One region of the Halopseudomonas sp. genome, then DNA from elsewhere that is predicted to be linked to it. Evidence: predicted binding sites of a transcription regulator. Region 1 holds the regulator's gene; each other region holds the start of a gene.
What was found. The regulator sigma-54, encoded in region 1, starts transcription at its own class of promoters, with help from an activator protein. The targets are predictions, from matches to a motif close to ANTGGCATNNANNTTGCTNT.
Positions count from the first base shown of each region.

Region 2: the regulator sigma-54 is predicted to act here: its motif matches at 1,168-1,187, upstream of AAFM31_RS00920 (ammonium transporter).
Region 3: the regulator sigma-54 is predicted to act here: its motif matches at 1,462-1,481, upstream of AAFM31_RS05350 (TorF family putative porin).

Region 1 covers NZ_JAYPMU010000008.1:24,720-28,697, reverse strand. The annotation lists gene rapZ (RNase adapter RapZ) at 1-836, opposite strand, end outside; gene ptsN (PTS IIA-like nitrogen regulatory protein PtsN) at 838-1,296, opposite strand; gene hpf (ribosome hibernation-promoting factor, HPF/YfiA family) at 1,318-1,626, opposite strand; gene AAFM31_RS07940 (RNA polymerase factor sigma-54) at 1,752-3,248, opposite strand; gene lptB (LPS export ABC transporter ATP-binding protein) at 3,342-3,978, opposite strand, start outside.
Region 2 covers NZ_JAYPMU010000001.1:196,945-200,922, reverse strand. The annotation lists gene AAFM31_RS00925 (EAL domain-containing protein) at 1-876, opposite strand, end outside; gene AAFM31_RS00920 (ammonium transporter) at 1,274-2,482, shown strand; gene fabI (enoyl-ACP reductase FabI) at 2,558-3,352, opposite strand; gene AAFM31_RS00910 (ABC transporter ATP-binding protein) at 3,366-3,978, opposite strand, start outside.
Region 3 covers NZ_JAYPMU010000005.1:13,565-17,542, forward strand. The annotation lists gene AAFM31_RS05335 (BON domain-containing protein) at 126-533, shown strand; gene AAFM31_RS05340 (DUF1328 domain-containing protein) at 686-862, shown strand; gene AAFM31_RS05345 (GNAT family N-acetyltransferase) at 859-1,299, shown strand; gene AAFM31_RS05350 (TorF family putative porin) at 1,531-2,247, shown strand; gene dcd (dCTP deaminase) at 2,418-2,984, opposite strand; gene apbC (iron-sulfur cluster carrier protein ApbC) at 3,062-3,978, opposite strand, start outside.

The DNA of each region.
Region 1 (3,978 bases):
CGTATCAGCAAGTTGGGTGTGTTGGGGCTCAGTTCCTGCACCAGGCGCTCGGCGATGTAGACCGAGCGATGGTGGCCGCCGGTGCAGCCGATCGCGATAGTCATATAGCTGCGCTCGCTGGCGGCGTAACGCGGCAGCCACTTCTTCAGGTAGTGGCAGATATCCTGGTACATCTCTTCCACTTCCGGCTGCTTACCGAGATAGTCGCTGACAGGGGCATCTCTCCCCGAGAATGCGCGTAGATCCGGCAGCCAGTAAGGATTGGGCAGGCACCGCACGTCGAATACCAGATCAGCATCAACCGGCAAGCCGCGCTTGAAACCGAAGGACTGGATCAATACGGACGGCTGACTGCCCTTGGTGCCGAGCAGGCGTTGCTTGAGATGGTCGCGGAGCTGGTAGAGATTCAGGTGGCTGGTATCGACCTTAAGGGTAGCCAGGTCGATAATCGGCTGGAGCAGTTGCGCTTCGCGATCCAGCGCTTCCCCGAGTGACAGGTTGCCGTCGGTCAGCGGATGCTTGCGGCGGGTCTCGGAGAACCGTTTGATCAGTACCTCGTTCCGTGAGGCGAGAAACAGTACGTCGCACGTTACGCCTGCGTTGCGCACGTCACGCAGCAACTCCGGAAAGCGTGCAAGGTCATTCGGCAGGTTGCGGGCATCAATGCTGATGGCGACTTCCGGCAGGCTGAAGTCGTTTTGTCGTGCCTGACGGGCCAGCTCAGGCAGCAAGCCAGCGGGTAGATTGTCGATGCAGTAAAAACCATTGTCTTCGAGCAGGTGCAGAGCGGTACTTTTGCCTGAACCGGAGCGGCCGCTGACGACAATCAGGCGCATGTCAGCCCCCGTCGCCGGCGCCGACCATGACGCGGTAGAGGGCATCCGCGTCGGGTGCTGCGCGCAGCGCGTCTCTCAGCTCGGCGTTGTCCAGCTTGCCGGCCAGCATCTTGAGAATCTGCAGGTGTTGTTCGGTGGCTTCCTGGGGGACCAGAAGTACAAAAATCAGGTCGACCGGTTGACCATCGAGCGCGTCGAAATCGATTTTGCCGTCCAGTTGCAACAGAGCTCCGATGGCCTGATGACAGTCTTCCAGACGACAGTGGGGAATAGCGATGCCGTTACCGAAACCAGTGGAGCCCAGACGTTCGCGGGCGATCAGGTTTTCGTAGATGGCGTCGGGATCCAGGTTGGTGTGCTGGGCAACCAGTTTGCCGATCAGCTCCAGCACACGTTTTTTGGATCCGCCCTGAACGCCAGCGAAAGTGCGTTCAGGGGTCAGGATGTGATCTATTTGCATGTTGATGCAGTGAGCGTCCGTTTATCGGTCGTGCGCGCCTTGCTGACGGTCGATGTGCTTTTCCTTGTGCTTGATCAGTTGGCGATCGAGCTTGTCGGTCAGCAGGTCAATGGCGGCATACATATCTGAGTGTTCTGCCAGGGCGACCACTTCACCACCGGCGATGTGCAGGGTGGCTTCGGCCTTCTGTCGGAGTTTCTCGACCTCCAGGGTGACCTGGACGTTGGTGATCTTGTCGAAATGCCGCTCCAGGCGGGACATTTTTTCGGTGACGTAGTCGCGCAGTGCGTCGGTGATATCGAGTTGGTGACCGCTAATGTTCAGTTGCATACGGCGTCTCCTGATTGGCTTGTTGTTGCTGGGTGACGACCTGTCACCCGGTATTGCCACTTGCTTGATCCCTGAACTGGATCTTCTGCGCTCAACAGCCCTGGCTCGGGGTGTTTCGGCAGGTACTAGACCAGTCTCTTGCGTTCGCTCGATGGCGCGATGTTGAGCGACTCGCGGTACTTTGCGATGGTCCGTCGGGCTACTTCGATGCCCTGTTCTTCAAGTAAACCAGCGATCTTGCTATCGCTCAATGGTTTCTTTGGGTTTTCTGCTGCGACCAGCTTTTTGATTAGCGCGCGGATGGCGGTAGACGAGAATTCTCCGCCTTCGGTGGTGCCAACATGGCTGGAAAAAAAGTATTTGAGCTCGAAAATGCCGCGCGGCGTGTGCATGTATTTCTGGGTAGTAACCCGCGAAATAGTCGACTCGTGCATGCCGACCGCTTCGGCGATGTCATGCAGCACCAGCGGCTTCATCGCCTCTTCGCCGTGCTCAAGGAAGCCGCGCTGGTGTTCGACGATCTGGGTGGCGACCTTCATCAGGGTCTCATTACGACTCTGCAGACTCTTGATGAACCAGCGCGCCTCTTGCAGGTTGTTGCGCAGGTAGGTGTTGTCGTCACTGGAGTCGGCACGGCGAACCATTGAGGCGTAGTGGCCGTTGACGCGAACCTTCGGAACCGCTTCCTGGTTCAGCTCTACCAGCCAGCGGTTGGCGTCGCGACGGACGATCACGTCCGGGATGACATATTCCGGTTCGCCCGAGGCGATCTCGGATCCCGGACGGGGGTTGAGCGTCTGAATCAGCGCAACGACGTCGCGAAGCTGGTCTTCCTTCAGCTTGCTGCGGCGCATCAACTGGGTGAAGTCGCGGCTGCCGAGCAGTTCCAGATGGTCACGAACCACACGGGTCGCCTGCTCCAGCATCGGGGTGTTTTCGGGTAGTTGGCGGATCTGCAGCAGCAAGCACTCGCGCAGGTCGCGTGCTGCAACACCAACCGGCTCGAATTGCTGGATGCGGTGCAGCACCATCTCCACCTCGTCGAGTTCTACTTCCAGCTCGGCCGGCAGGGAGGAAAGGATGTCTTCCAGCGATTCTTCGAGATAACCATCGGCATTGATGCCATCGATCAGGGCGGTGGCGATCTGATAGTCGGTTTCAGACATTGGCAGCAGGTTCAGCTGCCACTCCAGATGGCTTTGCAGCGTTTCGCCAGTGCCGGTACGTGAGGTGTAGTCCCAATCCTCGTCGTCTTGGCTGGGAAGGGAGCTGGCCGATGTCTGATAGACGTCTTCCCACTGGGTATCGACGGGCAACTCGTTAGGGATCTGCTCGTTCCAGTTGCCGTCTTGGTCGTTCTGGCCGTGCTGCTCAATGGAGTCGAGGGAAACGGGTTCGGGCATCGTGACTGCAGGTGCGTCGTCATCGCCGCTATCCTGCGCACTGCTGCCAAAGTCGTCGTCGCCGTCGTCTGCCATTTCCAGCATCGGATTGGCTTCCAGTGCTTCTTGCACCTCCTGCTGGAGGTCAAGGCTGGATAGCTGAAGCAGTCTGATGGCTTGCTGCAGCTGCGGTGTCATCGTCAGCTGCTGCCCCATCTTGAGGACGAGCGATGGTTTCATTGTGTCGCGTATTACCTTGTGCGCTTGGTCAAACCCTGTGCCGGACGGGGGCCGGACTCGTTCCCCGCTAGCATGCCTGAGTTGCGGGTGCTTTTATAGCCGGAAGGCATGACCGAGGTACACATCTTTTACTGTCTGGTCGGCCAGTACGGTCTCTGCGTCACCTTCGGCGATGATGTGGCCGTCGTTGACAATGTAGGCCTTGTCGCAGATATCCAGGGTTTCGCGGACGTTGTGGTCGGTGATCAGTACGCCGATACCCTTGTCCTTCAAATGCTGGATGATCTGCTTGATATCGTTCACAGAGATGGGGTCTACCCCGGCAAAAGGTTCGTCCAGCAGAATGAAGCTGGGGTCGGTGGCCAGGGCCCGGGCAATCTCGGCCCGACGTCGTTCACCACCGGACAGGCTCATGCCGAGGCTGTCGCTGAGATGGTGAATATGAAATTCACGCAGCAGCGATTCGAGCTTACCCTCGCGCGCCTGACGGTTCAGATCTTTTCGCGTTTCCAGAATCGCCATGATGTTTTCGGCGACCGTCAGCTTGCGGAAGATCGACGCCTCTTGTGGGAGGTAGCCGATACCTTCGCGAGCTCGACCGTGCATGGGCAGGCGGGTGACGTCTTTGCCGTTGACGGTGACCTGGCCTTCGTCGGCTTTGACCAGGCCTACAATCATGTAGAAGCAGGTGGTCTTGCCCGCACCGTTGGGCCCGAGCAGGCCGACGACT
Region 2 (3,978 bases), on a different contig from region 1:
ATAGTCGCGCGGGTTGGGCAGGTGGGCTGGTTGGGCGCCACGGCTGAGCCAGACACGCAGTTCAGCGAACAGCTCGGCGAGCGAGCGGCGCAGGTGGGCCAGCTTCTCTCGTTCGGCCAGTTTGGCGTGCACATAATGGTCACGCATGGTTGAAAATTGCTTCTGCACGGCGTCGCTCGGCAGGAAGTTCTCCTCCGGTCGGCCGAACAGGTAACCCTGAACATAGCGGGCGCCGCACTCCAGAGCGAAGTGCAGTTCCTGTTCGGTTTCCACCCCTTCAGCAATGATCCAGCAACCACTCTTTTCTGCCATCAGGGCAAGGGCGCGTACGAAGTCGCCGCTGTTACTGTTGCCGGCGGCAGCCTGACGGAACAGCTGGATGTCCAGCTTGAGGATATCCGGCTCCAACGCCAGCACCCGATCAAGCATGGAGTATCCCGCACCAAAATCGTCGATGGCGATGCGGATGCCGGCGGCGCGGTAACGCTGCACCACATCACGCAGCTGCTCAATGCTGCCTTGCAGCTCGGTGATCTCAAACACGATCTGGTCAGTTGGCAGTCCCAGCTCTTCCAACAGTTGCAGGCTGGGTAGCGGCTTGCCTGGTTGCAGCTGGCTGACCCAGGCAGGCGAAATATTCAGACTGATAAAGCCTTCGGGCGTGTCGCGAAAGCGCTCAAGCGCCTGACGCCGAATGCTGCGGTCAAGCTCCAGCAGGTCGGCCTGGGAAACGTTGGGATCAGTAAACAGCGGGCCAGCACTGCTGATATTGCCCTCATCGTCGCGCAGGCGGGCGAGCGCTTCGTAACCGGCAATGCGACCGGTGGCGGTGTCGATCAGGGGTTGGAAGTAGGGCAGTGGCTGTCCTGTAAACACGTCTTTCTCCGGGTTCGGAACATCGGGCGCTGATGGTATGCAAGATTATAGCCAAGCAGCTTGAAAGCGACGGCTGGCGGCTGGTTTTCCGGCAAATCGCTGTCACTGGACTGTCATCGTACGCTTTCGGTGCATGATTCTGCGCTTTTGGTATGACGATTGCACTATCGCGGTGAGCTACGCCGTTTCTGTTGCATCAATATGGTGCCGACTTTTGCGGTTGATAGTCGAGATTGGCGTACAACTATTTGAAAAACAAAAATTAATTCAGATTTCTTGGCGTGGTTGCTCAATCGCAAGTGTTTTGCCGGATCGCTCTGGATGCACTGGAATGGTTCGTCACTGATTGGTGCGCACACAACGAGTGCATTTTTCTGATTTGATAGAGGCTGCTTGAATGGAAAACCTTAACAGCGCTGTGGAAACGCTGGTTCACAGTGCAAACACCCTGTTTATCCTTGCCGGTGCGGTCATGGTTTTGGCCATGCACGCCGGCTTTGCATTCCTTGAAGTTGGTACGGTTCGCCAGAAGAACCAGGTTAACGCGCTGTCGAAGATCATCAGTGATTTCGCGGTTTCGTGTCTGGCCTATTTCTTCGTAGGCTATTGGATTGCTTACGGCGTTACCTTCTTCACCGATGCGGCAACCCTGTCGCAAAACAACGGTTATGCATTGGTCAAATTCTTCTTCCTGATGACCTTTGCTGCGGCCATTCCTGCGATCATCTCCGGTGGTATTGCCGAACGCGCCAAGTTTGCACCGCAATTGTGCGCATCGGTATTGATCGTAGGACTGGTTTACCCGTTCTTCGAAGGCGTCATCTGGAACGGCAATTACGGTTTTCAGGCGTGGCTTGAGGCCCAGTTTGGCGCTGCCTTCCACGACTTTGCCGGGTCGGTTGTCGTGCACGCCGTTGGCGGCTGGATTGCGCTGGGTGCGGTGCTGCTGCTGGGTGCGCGCAACGGGCGCTATCGTGGCGGTAATGTCGTCGCCATGCCGCCGTCGAACATTCCGTTCCTTGCGCTGGGCGCGTGGATCCTGACTATCGGCTGGTTTGGCTTCAACGTGATGTCGGCACAGACGCTGGACGGCATCAGCGGTCTGGTGGCAGTCAACTCGCTGATGGCAATGGTCGGCGGTACGCTGGTGGCGCTGCTGGTTGGTCGTGCTGACCCCGGCTTTATTCACAACGGCCCGCTGGCTGGCCTGGTGGCTGTGTGTGCCGGTTCCGATCTGATGCACCCGCTGGGAGCGCTGGCAACCGGTGCGGTCGCTGGTGGTCTGTTTGTCTGGACCTTCATCCTGACTCAGAATCGCTTCAAGATTGATGACGTGCTGGGTGTCTGGCCGCTGCACGGTTTGTGCGGTGTTTGGGGCGGTTTGGCCGCGGGTATCTTCGGTGCTGAAGCGCTGGGTGGCCTGGGCGGCGTCAGCTTTATGTCCCAGTTGATCGGCACCCTGAGCGGCGTGGTCGTGGCGTTGGTTGGTGGTCTGCTGGTCTACGGCGTCATCAAGGCTGTTGCCGGCCTGCGCTTGAGTGAAGAAGAGGAGTACCAGGGCGCTGACCTGGCTATCCACAAAATTGGCGCGACCTCGGACGACTGAGTGCGACGGCAATAAAAAAACCGGGCCAAGGCCCGGTTTTTTTGTGCCCGTGATTCGGGCTGAGGCAGCCGCCGCTTACTCTTCCAGGCCACCCATGGCGGTGATGTTGAAACCACCGTCAACGTAGGTGATTTCACCGGACATGCCGGAGGCCAGGTCGGAGCAGAGGAAGGCGCCGACGTTGCCGACTTCTTCGATGGTGACGTTGCGACGCAGCGGGGTTTGCGCAGCGTTGTGAGCCAGCATCTTGCGGAAGCTCTTGATACCGGAAGCGGCCAGGGTGCGGATCGGGCCGGCAGAAATGGCGTTAACGCGGGTGCCTTCCGGGCCCAGGCTGGTGGCCAGATAGCGAACACCGGCTTCCAGGCTGGCCTTGGCCATGCCCATGACGTTGTAGTTCGGCATGGTGCGCTCTGCGCCCAGATAAGACAGGGTCAGCAGGCTACCGTTGCGGCCTTTCATCATTTCACGACCGGCCTTGGCCAGGGCCACGAAGCTGTAGGCGCTGATGTCGTGGGCAATGCGGAAACCTTCGCGGGTGGTGACTTCAGCGAAGTTGCCATCCAGCTGGTCGCCGGGGGCGAAACCAACGGAGTGGACGATGCAGTCCAGGCCGTCCCACTTCTTGGCCAGCTCGACGAATACCTGCTCGATTTCGGCATCATTTGCCACGTCGCAGGGGAAGCACAGCTCTGGGCCGGAGCCCCAGCCGGCAGCGAATTCTTCAACCCGGCCTTTCAGCTTTTCGTTCTGATAGGTGAAGGCCAGTTCGGCGCCCTCGCGGTGCATGGCCGCGGCGATGCCGGAGGCAATGGACAGTTTGCTGGCGACGCCAACGATGAGTACGCGCTTTCCGCTGAGAAATCCCATAGTACTTTCCTGTTTAGTGCATGGCCGTATCGGCCCTGTTATCGGTTTGCGGCAGGGCAAAGGCCGCTTCCAGCAGCTGACGAGTATAGTCATGCTGCGGGGAAGCAAAGATTTCGCCTGCCGGTCCCTGTTCGACTACTTCGCCCTGGCGGATCACCATCAACTGATGGCTGAGAACCTTGACCACTGCCAGGTCGTGACTGATAAACAAATACGTCAAATTGTACTTTTGCTGCAGACTGCGCAGCAGTTCCACCACCTGGCCCTGCACGGTGCGATCCAGTGCCGACGTCGGTTCGTCCAGCAGGATCAGCTTGGGCTTGAGCACCAGTGCCCGGGCAATCGAGATCCGCTGTCGCTGGCCGCCGGAGAATTCGTGCGGGTAGCGATGGCGGGTCTCCGGATCCAGGCCGACTTCCTCCAGCGCCTGAATCACCATCTGTTCGCGCTCTGCCTCAGTGCCGATGCGGTGGATCTCCAGCCCCTCGCTGATGATCTGGCCCACCGACATGCGGGGGCTCAGGCTGCCATACGGGTCCTGAAAGACCACCTGAAACTCTCTGCGCAGCGGTCGAACCTGCTGCTGGCTGAGACCATCCAGCCGAGTGCCATCGCACTCGATCAGG
Region 3 (3,978 bases), on a different contig from region 1:
TCTGAATTTATTGAATTTAATTTTAAACACAGAAGCGGCACGGTGCTTGCTCCTGTCAATACCGCTGCACCGAGCGATGCGCCACAAGCGACATCTGATAAGGATATTCAGCGGAGATAGATGACATGCACAGCGCCCTACCCCAAGCCTTGCTTGCCCTGTCCACCAGCCTGATTGCCTGTATGGCCTTCAGTGCTCCCGGCACCGGCTCATACCTCATGGAGCAGAACCTCGGCGTGATAGTTCAATCAAACGACGACAGCCGCGTTACCCGAGCACTCCAGCACAGACTGGCGTGGCAGGGTAACACGCAAGGCATTCAGATCCGGGTAAAGGTACGTAACGGCGTAGCGCGCCTCAGCGGAACAGTGCTCAACCCGAGCGACGTCCGCGTGGCTACCGAGACCGCACGCCATACACCCGGCGTCACACGAGTCGACAACAGTGCCCTGATGATCGCCAACAGCCGTCCGGTCAACCTGAGCAGGCCGACATCCAACACCCTGCCAGACACCAACCGACTTAGTCTGTAAAAGCCCACTCACCTAGCTGGAACAAGGACATCCGGATGACAACAGGACCCAAAGCCGCAATCTGTTTTCATATAATCGAGACAACGCAGGCTGGCGCACTGGGCACCACGCCGCCGCAAACCATCAGTAAAGAAAGACCAGGGAGATCCCCCATGTACAACTGGGCTATCACCTTTCTCATCATTGCACTGTCTGCCAGCGTGTTCGCCTTTGGCGGATTCGGGGCCCAGTACGCCAGCGCCGGCAAGTTGCTGGCTCCCTGTTTTCTGATCCTCTCTGGTTGCTGCGCGCTGCTAGGCAGGCGCAACCGGCGGCACGAACACCTGTGACCAATACAGACGCCACTGCGCACACCAAGAGTGCAACCATCAGCCAGCTGACAACCGAGCAGCTGCCACTGGCAAACAAGTTCTACCGGCAGCATCAGCGCGGCATGAAAGCCAGCACTGAACAGCAGGTCTGGGTTACCCGCGACCCGGAGATCGTTGCCAGCCTGTGCCTGCGCAACGTTGAGCACTGCTGGTGGCTTACCTCCCTGCTGGTGGCCCCGGGGGCTCGCGGTAACGGCAGGGCCAGCGCTCTTCTTCAGCAGGTACGCCAGCACTATGAGGGCAGCATCTGGTTGTTCTGCGCACCAGAGCTCGAACCCCTGTACAGGGCTAACGGCTATTGCCAAAGCGCCCTTCCGCCACCCGCCCTGGCCGACCGTCTGCGGCGCTATCAGCGCACCAAGTCACTGATCGCGATGGTGAATTCCAGCCGATGAGGCCACCGCCTGCGCCGCGCTGCACAGCTCTGCCACAGAATGCGACACACCCCTCGCAACTGCGCACCAAGATCGAGCAACGGACTCATTACCCCCTATTTCAAGCTGATCAAAATTCCAACAAAAAACACATATCCATTTGATTTAAATAATAAAAAAAATGTTGGCAAGCAAAATGCTATATGACCTGTGCCAACGCACTTAAATCAAAAACCTACGGGGTAATACGTGATGATGAAGAAACTTGCAGTTGCCGTTGCTACCGCCAGCACACTGTCTTTTGCCAACATGACTCACGCTGAAGAGTTCGACACTTTTATCGGTAAGGTTGACTCCAGCATGACCGTCACCCTGGCCACCGACTACATCTGGCGCGGTCAGTCTCAAACTGACGGCGCTGGCGCAATCCAAGGCAGCCTGGACTTCGCTCACGAAAGCGGCCTGTACATCGGCGCCTGGGCATCCAACATTGACTCCGAAGACTTCGGCGGCTCCAGCGTTGAAATCGACTACTACGCCGGTTACGGCGGAAGCATCACCGACGACATCAGCTACGACCTGTCCTGGACTACTTACACTTACCCGAAGAACAGCTCCATCGACGTTGAAGAAGCACTGGCCAGCCTGAGCCTGTACGGCTTCACCGTTGGCGCCAAGTACGCTTACGATCCTTCCAGCTCCCTGTACACCTACGTCGGCTATGACTTCTCCCTGCCGTACGACATCGGTCTGGGCCTGCACTACGGTCTGACCGATACCAAAGACCCGCTGGACGGTGTTGATGGTGACGAGAAGTACGCTGACTGGGCCGTTACCCTGGGCAAGACCATGCTGGGTCTGGACTGGGCTGTCATGTACAGCGACACCGATCTGGGTAGCGACTGCGCCTACTCCGACCAGGATTCCTGCGACGCGAACGTGACTCTGTCCGTTTCCAAGTCGCTGTAAGAGCACCATCTGAAAACGGGCGCCCTGCTCCGGGGTTCCCGTCAGCTAATGCAGTACCTTGCGCCGGTTTGCGCCCTGTTCCACGGCAGGCATGCAAATCGGCTCTTTTTTGCCTGAATCGCAGGCATGAAAAAACCGGCCATTGGCCGGTTTTTTTTACTTCCTGACTATCAGGCTCGCGGCAGGGTGACGCCGCGTTGGCCCTGATACTTGCCACCGCGATCGCGGTAGGACACTTCACAGGATTCGTCAGATTCAAAGAACAGCATCTGCGCCACACCTTCATTGGCGTAGATCTTCGCCGGGAGGTTTGTAGTGTTAGAGAACTCCAGCGTCACATGGCCTTCCCACTCTGGCTCCAGCGGCGTGACGTTAACGATGATGCCGCAGCGTGCGTAAGTGCTCTTGCCCAGACAGATGGTCAGCACGTTGCGCGGAATGCGGAAGTACTCGACAGTACGCGCCAGTGCGAAGGAGTTCGGCGGGATGATGCAAACATCACTCTGGATGTCGACGAAGCTCTTTTCATCAAAGTTCTTCGGATCGACTACCGCCGAGTGGATGTTGGTAAACACCTTGAACTCGTCGGCGCAGCGCACGTCATAGCCGTAGCTCGAAACACCGTATGAAATCACCCGATCACCTTCCGCACCGCGAATCTGGCGCTCGACAAAGGGCTCGATCATCCCGTGCTCCTGGGACATGGTACGGATCCAACGGTCGGATTTGATGCTCATGGCGTGTCCTGAAATAGGCGGTGCGAAAAAAAGACTCTGCATGTTACCGGGTTATACCGGCTGACAAAAGTCCGGAATCAGTCGTCGCTGATACTGATTTCCGGCATCTGTGCGGCATTCGCCAACTCGACGATCCGCGCTGCTGCATGGCGCGCCATGTCCTGGTAGACCATGCTGATCTGGCATTCGGGTTCAGCAATAACGGTCGGTTTGCCGCCATCGGCCTGTTCACGAATCATCATCGACAGCGGCATGGAACCGAGCAGCTCGACACCATAACCTGCTGCCAGACGTTCACCACCGCCCTCACCGAACAGATGCTCGGCATGGCCGCAGTTGGAACAGATGTGGATCGCCATGTTCTCGACCACGCCCAGCACCTGGATATTGACCTTCTCGAACATGCCGATGCCCTTGCGCGCATCCAGCAGTGCCAGATCCTGCGGGGTGGTGACGATCACCGCGCCGGTCACCGGGACCTTCTGCGCCAGGGTCAGCTGGATATCACCCGTGCCCGGCGGCATATCGACCACCAGATAGTCCAGTTCATCCCAGGCAGTCTGGGTCAGCAGTTGCATCAACGCGCCCGAGACCATCGGCCCGCGCCAGACAACCGGCGTATTGTCGTCAACCAGAAACGCCATCGACATGACCTGCAGGCCGTGCGCACGCGGCGGCACAAACCACTTGCCATCACTGACCTGCGGCCGGGTACCTTCCGGCAGGCCCAGCATCAGCCCCATGCTCGGGCCATAAATGTCGGCATCCAGCACGCCGACCTTGGCGCCTTCACGCGCGAGCGCCAGCGCCAGGTTGGCTGCAGTGGTGGACTTGCCCACCCCGCCCTTACCGGACGCCACTGCAATGATGTTCTTTACCTTTTCCAGCGCCGGAACCTGACCCTGCACGTTACCGGCCTGAATCTCGCAGCGCACGCTGACCTTCGCCGCGGTCACGCCATCCAGATTCTCGACCGCCATCTGCATCATCTGAG